3 regions of the Kitasatospora sp. MBT66 genome follow, and region 3 is predicted to be linked to each of the others. Evidence: riboswitches for the same ligand, from Rfam matches in the RefSeq annotation. Region 3 holds a riboswitch; each other region holds the start of a gene.
The links. A riboswitch is a leader RNA that binds a small molecule or an ion and turns the genes downstream of it on or off. The one in region 3 is predicted to bind cobalamin.
Positions count from the first base shown of each region.

Region 1: it holds a riboswitch for cobalamin, as region 3 does, so the genes downstream of both, BI06_RS54660 (prenyltransferase/squalene oxidase repeat-containing protein) here and metE (5-methyltetrahydropteroyltriglutamate--homocysteine S-methyltransferase) in region 3, are expected to answer to the same signal.
Region 2: it holds a riboswitch for cobalamin, as region 3 does, so the genes downstream of both, BI06_RS25010 (HoxN/HupN/NixA family nickel/cobalt transporter) here and metE (5-methyltetrahydropteroyltriglutamate--homocysteine S-methyltransferase) in region 3, are expected to answer to the same signal.

Region 1 covers NZ_JAIY01000003.1:842,234-845,666, reverse strand. The annotation lists gene BI06_RS05805 (hypothetical protein) at 1-53, shown strand, start outside; gene BI06_RS05800 (hypothetical protein) at 166-636, opposite strand; gene BI06_RS54660 (prenyltransferase/squalene oxidase repeat-containing protein) at 692-1,819, opposite strand; cobalamin riboswitch at 1,926-2,065, opposite strand; gene BI06_RS05790 (M4 family metallopeptidase) at 2,292-3,433, opposite strand, start outside.
Region 2 covers NZ_JAIY01000010.1:94,167-97,599, reverse strand. The annotation lists partial or broken gene BI06_RS25025 (hypothetical protein) at 1-5, shown strand, start outside; gene BI06_RS25020 (Fpg/Nei family DNA glycosylase) at 113-946, shown strand; partial or broken gene BI06_RS25015 (ArsR/SmtB family transcription factor) at 1,086-1,421, opposite strand; cobalamin riboswitch at 1,505-1,698, shown strand; gene BI06_RS25010 (HoxN/HupN/NixA family nickel/cobalt transporter) at 1,730-2,881, shown strand; gene BI06_RS25005 (DUF2075 domain-containing protein) at 2,953-3,433, opposite strand, start outside.
Region 3 covers NZ_JAIY01000002.1:83,701-87,133, forward strand. The annotation lists partial or broken gene BI06_RS01780 (TetR/AcrR family transcriptional regulator) at 1-227, opposite strand, end outside; gene BI06_RS01785 (NAD(P)/FAD-dependent oxidoreductase) at 141-1,250, shown strand; cobalamin riboswitch at 1,366-1,604, shown strand; gene metE (5-methyltetrahydropteroyltriglutamate--homocysteine S-methyltransferase) at 1,767-3,433, shown strand, end outside.

The DNA of each region.
Region 1 (3,433 bases), on a different contig from region 3:
GCTTCACCGTCCACCACGTGGAACTGGAGGCCCCGAAGGCGCCCGGCCGGTAGGGCACGGTCCGCCCGGTCGCCGGGGCGTGGCCCGCCCGACGGACACCGTGCGGACGCCGGCCGATCTCCAGGCCGAGCGTCCGCACGGAGAACCCACCGGGCGGGTCCGGGGTCAGGGCGCGGTGATGCCCGGCTGGGCACCGGCACCGAAGGACCAGCCCTCGACCTCGCCCGGGGCCGGGTTGTAGGAGCCGGCGCCGAGGTTGCTGTAGGACCACGGGCCGCCGTGCGCGGCGTGCCAGTACGACCAGTAGGCGGTGCCGGTCGGGTTGGTGCAGGTCGTCGGCAGGGTGTTGATCTTGCAGACGAAGCCCGGGAAGCGCGGGTGGAAGGCGTAGGAGAAACCGGCGCCGGTCAGGGCGGCGAGGCCGCTGGCCGGGTCCCCAGGGGCGCAGCCGGTCTCGATGCCGCCACCGAGGGCGGTGAAGTCGACGACGACGGTGACCCCGGAGCTGCCGGAGCAGGCGGCGGCCCGGGCCGGCGGGGCGGTCGCGGTGGAGACGCCGAGCAGGCCGGCGGTGAGGGCCGCGGCGGCGGCGAAGGCGCCGAGGGTACGGCGGGCGGGACGGGCGGAGGTGGTCATGGGGGTGCTCCTCGGGTGCGGCGGACGGCGGTGCGGGGTCACGGGCGGGCGACCGTCAGGGGCGCGCGGCCGGGGCCGGGCAGGCCAGGGTGGGGGCGGACGGGCGGGCGCCGTGGGCGCTGAGGCCGGCGAGGCCCTGACCGGAGAGGCCGAGGACGGCCTGAGCGGTGGCCCGGGCGGCGTTGGCGGGGTTGAAGCCGCTCGCGTCGTAGGCGACGGCGCCGCGCACGGCGGGATCGGCCGAGCAGCCCTGCTGGAGCTTCACCAGGCTGCTCCAGCCCTTGAGGCCGCTGACGAACCGGCCGCCGGGGAGCAGGGCGGCGGTGGCCAGGCCGGTGCTGTTGGCGTTGGAGGCGGTGGCACCGGCCGCGGCGAAACCGCCGTCGGTGTTCTGGTGGGCCGTCAGCCAGTCCAGGCCGGCCTTGGCCTTGGCGCTGCGGCCGGTGGCGGCGAGGGCCTGGGCCGCGAGTGCGGTGGCGTCGGTGTCGGCGGTGCAGGTGGCCTGCCCGAAGGCGACCGGGAAGCCGCCGTCGGCGCACTGGGAGGCGGCCAGGAAGTCGACGGCGGAGGCCGGGGCCCCGCCGGGGGTGCGCTGGAGGGCGATCAGGGCGAGGGACTGGCCGAAGGCGTTGCTGTAGTCGCCCCACTGGGAGCGGTCGGAGAATCGGCCGCTCGGCGTCAGGAGGGAGCGCAGCCGGGCGGGCAGGTCGACGCCGCCGAAGGCCGACGGGGCGGTGCCGCGCACCTCGGCGGCCAGCAGGAGCTTGGCGGTGGCACCGGCGTAGGCCTCGGTGGTGCCGTCGCCGAGGTAGCCGCTCAGGATCTCGGGCCGGGCGAGCCAGGCGGTGGCGCGGGCGGCGGCCTCGTCGGCGCTGCCGGCGGCGGCGAAGGCGAGCACGGCGTCGATGGTGAGGCCCTGGTCGGGGTAGGCGGTGCCGTCGAAGACCGACTCGAAGTGGTCGCCGTTGACGAGCTGGCGGGCCAGCCAGCCGGCCGCGGCGGCGTCCGGGCGGTAGGTGGCGGCGTCACCGGAGGCCGAGGAGACCGAGGAGGCCGGGGCGGTGGGGGCCGGGGCCGGGGTGGCGGCCTGGGCGGCGGTGACGGCCGGGAGGGTGGCGGTCAGGGCCAGCGCGGATATCGCGAGCAGACGGAGCGGGCGGCGGCGGAGCGCGGAGGCGGACATGCGAGGCCTTTCCGGGCCTGGGCGCACGGGCGGCCACCGGCGACCGTGCGGGGCGAGCTGCCCGACGGCTCCGGGAGCCCCTGGCCGCAGACCACGACGGGAGGAGGGGACACACACCTCCGCCGACGGGTACTCGGGCTCGCCGCCGACTGCCGTCGGCGGCCTACCGTTGCGGGTCAGCGCCGGAATTCGACCGGACTTCCCCCGACGGCGGAGTCAGAACATGACGGCTCATGATGTCGGCTCGGCTGAGAGAGGGTCAAGGCCGGTTCGGGGTCGGACCGCCGGGGGTGCGGGGCGCACCGGTCCGGTCGTGCACGGCGCGCGGCACGCGGCACGCGGCGGCCCGGTGAGGACAGGGACCCGCCCGACCGCCGCAGGGATGCGGCGGCCGGGCGGGAGACCGGGGCGGACGGGGTCCGGGCTTCGGGGTCGAGAGCCCTGGTGCGGACCCCGGGGCAGCCGCCTCCGGTCAGCAGGTGCCGGCCGCGCGCTCGCGCACGACCAGATCGGTGCGCCCCGCCGTGGCGTCCAGCCAGACCACCCGGGTCCCCCGGTCGGCCACCGGGGAGTACTGGCCGCCCCGGTTGCAGGACATCCGCTCGGGGGTGCCGCCGGTGAGCGGGAGCTGCCAGAGCTTGGGCAGGTCGGTGTTCCTGGTCTCCCCCCGCGCGGCCTCGGCGAAGGTGACCGCCCGGTCGGAGGCGGTGAGGCCGGTGATCCGGCGCGGCTCGGTGCCGGTGCCGGGCCGGGGACCGGCGGGCAGGAGGTCGGTCGCTCCGGAGCCGTCCAGCGCGCCGGAGCGGATCGTGCTGCCCTTCGTCCGGTCGAAGGGCGTCTCCACCCACAGCAGTCGGCCGCCGGCCAGTCGGAGGCTGCCGACCGCGGTCTCGCCGGCGGCGTGCGCGTCGTCCACCACGTACTGGGCGACGACCTTGCCGGCGGCGAGCGAGTAGACGGTCGGCGCACTCACGGTCCGCTCACCGACCTCCCAGCTCTCGGTCCAGGCGAGCAGGCCGTCGTGGAAGGCCAGCCCGGCGGCCCGGTGGCCCTCCGGCAGCGCGATCGGCACCACCGGAGCCCCGGCGTGGGAGAGCACCGGCCCACTGCGGCCGGTCGCGTGGTCCGTCAGCAGGAAGGCGACATCACCGCCGGAGACCCGGACGTCGGCGACGAACCGGTTCGCGCCGGGGTGGACGCTGCGCACCGGCCCACCGTTGAGCGGCCGGGCCAGCACCTCCATGCCCCAGTTGCCGTCGGCCCCCGGTCCCATCGCCACCCAGGCAGCGATCGTGCCGTCGGTGGCGGGCCAGCCGTGCGAGCGGCCGTCCTCCGGGCTGAGCCGGACGGGCTCGGCGGAGCCGGTGACGGCGCCCGTGTGGACGGCCATGCTGCCCTTGGCGCCCTTGTCCGCGGTGGCCGCCACCCAGCGGCCGGCGGCGACATCCGGTGCCACGCTCTCGGTGGAGAGTTCGCGCAGCAGCGGGCGGCTGTCCACGCCGATCCGGCGCTGCCAGCCTTCCTTGATCCCGTGGGCGTCGAAGGCCGCGGCCACGGTGCGGAGTTGGGCACGGTCGAGGCCGAGCGCGCGGCCCGCGGCGAGCACCGCGTTGC
Region 2 (3,433 bases), on a different contig from region 3:
GCTGAGGGGCCCGGTGGCCGGGTGCTCCGGGGGCCCGCCGGCCCGGCGGGTGTGTCGGTGCCGACTGCGATGATGGACGGGTCCTGAACGTTCGACCGGGGGAGCCGCGCCCGTGCCGGAAGGCCACATCATCCACCGCCTCGCCGCCGAGAACCACCGTGCCTTCGGCGGCCGGGCGGTCCGTGCCAGCAGCCCGCAGGGGCGGTTCGCGGACGGCGCCGCGCTGATCGACGGACGGGAGCTGGAGGCGGCGGAGGCCGTCGGCAAGCACCTGTTCCTCGGCTTCGGCGAGGACGCCTGGGTGCACATCCACCTCGGCCTGTACGGGGGCTTCGGCTTCGCCGCGATCGGCGACGGCCCGGTGCCGGCGCCGGTCGGGCTGGTCCGGCTGCGGTTGGAGAACGACGAGCACGTCGCCGATCTGCGCGGCCCCAACACCTGCGCGCTGATCACCGGCGCCGAGAAGGCCGCGGTGGCCGCCAGGCTCGGCCCCGACCCGCTGCGCGCCGACGCCGACCCGGAGGCCGCCTGGCGGCGGATGGCGGCCAGCCGGACGACGGTCGCCGCCCTGCTGATGGACCAGAAGGTGCTGGCCGGGGTGGGGAACGTCTACCGCGCCGAGGTGCTGTTCCGGCACGGCATCGATCCGCACCGGACGGGCCGCGAGCTGCTCCGGGCCGAGTGGGACGCGATCTGGGCCGACCTGGTCGCGCTGATGCGCGAGGGCGCCGGCGCGGGCCGCATCGACACCGTGCGCCCCGAGCACACCCCCGAGGCGATGGGCCGCCCGCCGCGGGTCGACGACCACGGCGGCGAGGTGTACGTCTACCGGCGGGCCGGGATGCCGTGCCTGGTCTGCGCCACCGAGGTCCGGGCGGAGGAGCACGCCTCCCGCAATCTGTTCTGGTGCCCGTCCTGCCAGCCGGCGGGTACCCCGGCCCGCTGACCGGGCCGCTGACCGGGCCGGCTCAGCCGGTGGCCGCGTCGTGCTCGGGGTGCTCGTCGTGCCCTGGGCGTTCCGGGTGCTCGGGGTGCTCCGGGTGCTCGTCGTGCTCGTGGTGCTCGGGGGAGTCGACGGCGCACGCGTCCAGCAGGGGGCGCAGGTTCGCGTCCACGAGCCGGTAGCGCACGACACGTCCCTCCTTCTCGCCGGTCACCACCCCGGCCGTCCGGAGCAGCCGCAGGGCCTGGGAGACGGCGGGGTCGCGCATGCCGGTGGCGACCGCCAGGTCGGTGACGGCGAGCGGCCCGGTGCGGTGCAGCGCGAGCAGCAGGGCGAGGCGGCCGGGGTCGGCGAGCAGCGAGAAGCGCTCGGCCCAGGAGCGGACGTGGGCGGTGTCGCCGATCGCCGCGATGGCCTCGCAGACCCGGTGCCCGTCGATGGTGCGGTGGCCCGCGCGGTCGGCCGGTACGAGATGCATACGGGCCATTCTCGCAGGCGGGACGCTGTGATCCTGGACACCTGCGCAGGTGCGCAGCCTTGCAAGGGTCACCGCCCGCCCCCTACGGTGTTGCCCGCCGTGGTGCTCGGGAAGACCGGTGACAGACCCCCAGGGGTCCCAGTCCGGAGCGGCCCTCGCCACTGTGATCGGGGGGAAGTGTCCGTACCCATGTCGCCACTGGGCGCCTCGCGCGTCTGGGAAGGCGGGTACGGGAGCCCCGTCAGCCAGGAGACCGGCCGCGGCATCTCACGAAGTATTTCCACGAGGTGCTGGAGCGTGATCCCAGGATGACCCTGCCCGAAACCGTCGCCGCCCCGGCGGCGCCCACCGCCCTGCCCACCTTCCGATGGCGGCGGGAGGACACCGTACGGACCGCCGGCCTGATGGCCGTGATCCTGGCCATGCACGTGGTGGCCTTCGGAACGCTGATCTTCCTGGTCGCGCCGGAGAAGTACGAGGTGGGCACCCAGGTCTTCGGGGTGGGCCTGGGCATCACCGCCTACACCCTCGGCATGCGGCACGCCTTCGACGCCGACCACATCGCGGTGATCGACAACACCACCCGGAAGCTGATGGCGGACGGCAAGCGGCCGGTCTCGGTCGGCTTCTGGTTCGCGCTCGGACACTCCTCGATGGTGGTCCTGATGGCCGCCCTGGTGGCGGGCGGCGCGCAACTGGCCAGCACCCTGATGGACGACGAGTCCACCACCCACCAGTGGCTGGGCGTGGTCGGCACCTCGGCCTCCGGGGCCTTCCTCTACCTGATCGGCGCGCTCAACCTGGCCGCGCTGTTCGGCATCCTCAAGGTCTTCCGCTCGATGCGGGAGGGCCGGTTCGACGAGGCCGAGCTGGAGGACCACCTCAACTCGCGCGGCCTGCTGGCCCGGGTGCTGAACCGGGCCACCCGCTCGATCACCCGCCCCGGCCAGATGTTCCCGGTCGGCATGGTGCTCGGCCTGGGCTTCGACACCGCGACCGAGGTCACCCTGATGGTGATGGCCGGCTCCGGCGCGGCCTCCGGCCTGCCCTGGTACGCGATCGTCTGCCTGCCGCTGCTGTTCGCGGCCGGCATGAGTCTGTTCGACACCCTGGACGGCACCTTCATGAACTTCGCCTACCAGTGGGCGTTCTCCAACCCGGTGCGCAAGGTCTACTACAACCTGACCATCACCGGACTGTCCATCGCGGTGGCGTTCATCATCGGGACCATCGAACTCGTCGGCGTCCTGCACGAGAAGCTGGACCTCACCGACCCGGTGACCGGCTGGATCGCGGACATCACCCTGGACAACGTCGGCTACGCCATCGTCGGCCTGTTCGTCGTCGTCTGGGGCGCCGCCATCGCCTACTGGCGCCTCGCCGGCGTCGAGCAGAAGTGGGCCGCCCCTGCCGCCCCCGGTTCGGCGCCCGGTTCGGCGCCCGTCGGCGGCGCCGAGTAGTCCCGCCCGGCTCACCGGCGGGCCTGTGCGGGAAGTCGGACCGACCGACTTCCCGCACAGGCCCGACGGGCTCAGCCGCCCGCGAACTCGCGGAGCTTGGCGCGGGTCTCCGCGTCGGTGGAGGTGATCACGGTGCCGATCATCCCGCGGGTCAGGAGCACCTTGTAGGTGTTCCGGATCAGCCGGTCGACCTCGGTATCGGGCGTGGACCGCGTGAACACCGGGTCCTTGGACGCCGTCCGGTCGGTCACCCAGCGATCCTGCCGCCACACGAGGTCCGGGCCGAGGATCACGCCGCTCCAGTCGTACTCGAAACCCTGGGCCGTGTACACGCAGCCGACCTGCCCGAAGCCGCCCGGATCGGTGGCCCAGAGCGCGGACGGCGGGGCTCCGTCCACCGCCGAGTCGCCGTGGACGTTCCACGGCCGGGACCAGTCGCCGATGACCACGTCCTGGGGGAGGGGCTCGCCCGGCTTCGGCTTCGTGGTCCACTTCCAGCAGTACCCGGCCGACATCCGGGCACCGAACCCTTCCGCGTTCCGGGTCTGCAGC
Region 3 (3,433 bases):
AACATGCCGCTCACCATACAACGCATCGGGCGATACAGTGTATCGACCAGTACGGTGTATTGAGACGCGTCGAGGTGCACCGAGGTGCCTCCGAGGTGCCTCGACGGTGTCTCGAAGACGTTTCGGAGGGGGAGGCAGAAATGACCATCGCCATCGTCGGAGCCGGCCTCGGCGGCCTGGCGCTCGCCCGGGTGCTGCACGTGAACGGCATCGACTGCGTCGTCCATGAACGCGAATCGTCACGCCACGCGCGCGGCCAGGGCGGCATGCTCGACATCCACTCCGGCCAGCGGGCGCTGCGCGAGGCCGGTCTGATCGACGAGTTCTTCGCGATCGCCCGCGGCGAGGGCCAGGACATGCGCCTGCTGGAGCCGGACGGCACCCTGCTGCTCCAGGAGGACACGCCCGACGACGCCCCGCTCGCGCGGCCCGAGGTCGACCGCGCCGACCTGCGCGACCTGCTGCTGGACTCCCTCCCCGAGGGCACGGTGCGCTGGGGGCGGGCGTTCGAATCCGCCGACAGCGGCCTGCTGCGCTTCGCCGACGGCGGCAGCGCGACGTACGACCTGCTGGTCGGCGCGGACGGCGCGAACTCCCGGGTCCGCGCGCTGCTCACCGACGTCCGCCCGGCGCACACCGGCCACAACATGGTCGAGGTCGGCATCCCCGACATCGACCGGACCCACCCCGACCTCGCGGCCATGGTCGGGCGCGGCACCTACTGGGTGCTCGGCGACGGAGTGTCGCTGGCGGCGCAGCGCAACGGCGACGGCCGGGTCCGCATCGGCCTCGGCTTCTACGACACCGCCGAGGACTGGTTCGCCACCAGCGGGATCCCGTTCGACGACCCGGCCGCCGCCCGGGCGCGGCTGATCGACCTGCTCCCCGGCTGGGACCCGCGCTTCACCGCGCTGATCGCGGCCTGCGACGACACCGTCGTGCCGAGGTCGATCACCACCCTCCCGGTCGGCCTGACCTGGCCGTCGACGCCGGGCGTCACGCTGGTCGGCGATGCCGCGCACCTGATGTCGCCGGTGGGACAGGGAGCCAACATGGCGCTGCTCGACGGCGCCCTGCTGGGTCTCGCGCTCGCCGCACACCCGGACGACTTCCCGGCCGCCGTGGCGGAGTACGAACGCGAGATGTTCGAACGCACCGCCGCTGCCGCCCGGATGTCCACGGAGATCCAGGCGATGCTGCGGGCACCGGACGCCGCCCGGAAGATGCTCGCGTTCTTCCAGCCCGACTGACAGCGGCCGAGTGCGGCGGCGCGCGCCCCCCGGCCGACGCGGCCCCGAGGTGCCCGCCGGTCCCGATCCGTGGACACCGCGGTGGAATCCATCGCCCCGACCGGCGGTTTGCCTCTAGGCTGACCCTGTAGCTGGTTCGTCCTGCCCGCCAGGCAGGACGTCGTAAGAGGGAACCCGGTGACGCCTTTCGACTGGCCAGTCCGGGACTGCCCCGCAGCGGTGAGTGGGAACGACCGCCGTCATACGCACTGGGTCCGAGCCGGGCCCGGGAAGCGACGGCCAGTAGGTGTCCGCCCTCGACGAGGGCGAGCGTGCCCGCGAGTCCGAAGACCTGCCCGCTGCCCGTCCGCGGAGGATCCGCGGGCGGCTGTCCGATGACCTCGAGGGCGGGTCGGCGACCACAGCAGGCGGTTCAGGCACGTCCGTTCGCGGCGGCCACCGTCCGGCTCGTCGTCCCTTCGCGCCCTCGTCCCGTCAGCGGGCACTTGAGGAGCAAGACTCGCGAAGGAGAGTCCCTTGACAGCGAAGTCCGCAGCCGCGGCCACCCGGGCGACCGTGCACGGCTACCCCCGCCAGGGCCGGAACCGGGAGCTCAAGAAGGCGATCGAGGGCTACTGGAAGGGCAACGTCACCGCCGACGCCCTCCGGGCCGCCGCCACCGAGCTGCGCCGGGAGAACTGGCGGCAGCTCGCCGACGCCGGTGTGCTCGAAGTCCCCACCGGCGACTTCTCGTTGTACGACCACGTGCTGGACACCACCGTCGCCGTCGGCGCGATCCCGGCCCGCCACCGGGCCGCCGTCGACGCCGACCCGCTCGGCGGGTACTTCGCCATGGCGCGCGGCACCCAGGACGTCGCGCCACTGGAGATGACCAAGTGGTTCGACACCAACTACCACTACCTGGTCCCCGAGTTGGGGCCCGACACGGTCTTCGTCGCGAACCCGGCCAAGGCGGTCGGCGAACTCGCCGAGGCGATCGCGCTCGGCCACGGGGCCCGGCCGGTGCTGGTCGGCCCGGTCACCTACCTGCTGCTCGCCAAGCCCGCCCCCGGCGTGGCGGCGGACTTCGAGCCGGTCACCCTGCTCGACCGGCTGCTGCCGGTCTACGCGGAGCTGCTCGCCGCCCTGAAGGCCGCCGGCGCCGACTGGGTGCAGTTGGACGAGCCCGCGCTCGTCCAGGACCGCACCCCGGCCGAACTGAACACCGCCGCCCGCGCCTACCGCGAGCTCGGCGCCCTCACCGACCGGCCGAAGCTGCTGGTCGCGAGCTACTTCGACCGCCTCGGCGAGGCCCTGCCGGTGCTCGCGAAGGCACCCGTCGAGGGCCTGGCGCTGGACTTCACCGGCCCCGCCGCCGCCAACCTCGACGACCTCGCCGCCGTGGGCGGCCTGCCGGGCAAGCGGCTGGTCGCGGGCGTCGTCGACGGGCGCAACATCTGGATCAACGACCTGGAGAAGTCGCTCGCGACCCTGGCGACCCTGCTCGGCCTCGCCGACCGGGTCGACGTCGCACCGTCCTGCTCCCTGCTGCACGTGCCGATCGACGCCGCCCTGGAGCGCGACGTCGACCCGCAGATCGCCCGCTGGCTCGCCTTCGCCCGGCAGAAGGCCACCGAGGTCGCCCTGCTCGCCCGCGCACTGCGCGAGGGCACCGGCGCGATCACCGCCGACCTCGCCGCCAACCGCGCCGACCTGGCCTCCCGGGCCGGCTCGCCGATCACCCGCGACCCGGCCGTGCGCGCCCGCACCGCCGCCGTCACCGCCGAGGACGCCCGCCGCCCGCAGGCCTACCCGCAGCGCGCCGAGGCCCAGCGCGCCCGCCTCGGCCTGCCGCTGCTGCCGACCACCACCATCGGCTCCTTCCCGCAGACCACCGAACTGCGCGTCGCCCGCGCCGATCTGACGGCCGGTCGGATCGACGCCGCCGCGTACCGGGAGCGGATGGAGGCCGAGGTCCGCGAGGTGATCGCCTACCAGGAGAAGGCCGGCCTGGACGTCCTGGTGCACGGCGAGCCCGAGCGCAACGACATGGTCCAGTACTTCGCCGAGCAGCTCACCGGTTACCTCGCCACCCGGCACGGCTGGGTGCAGTCCTACGGCACCCGCTACGTCCGCCCGCCGGTCCTCGCCGGCGACATCTCCCGCCCGCACCCGATGACCGTCGACTGGTTCCGCTTCGCCCA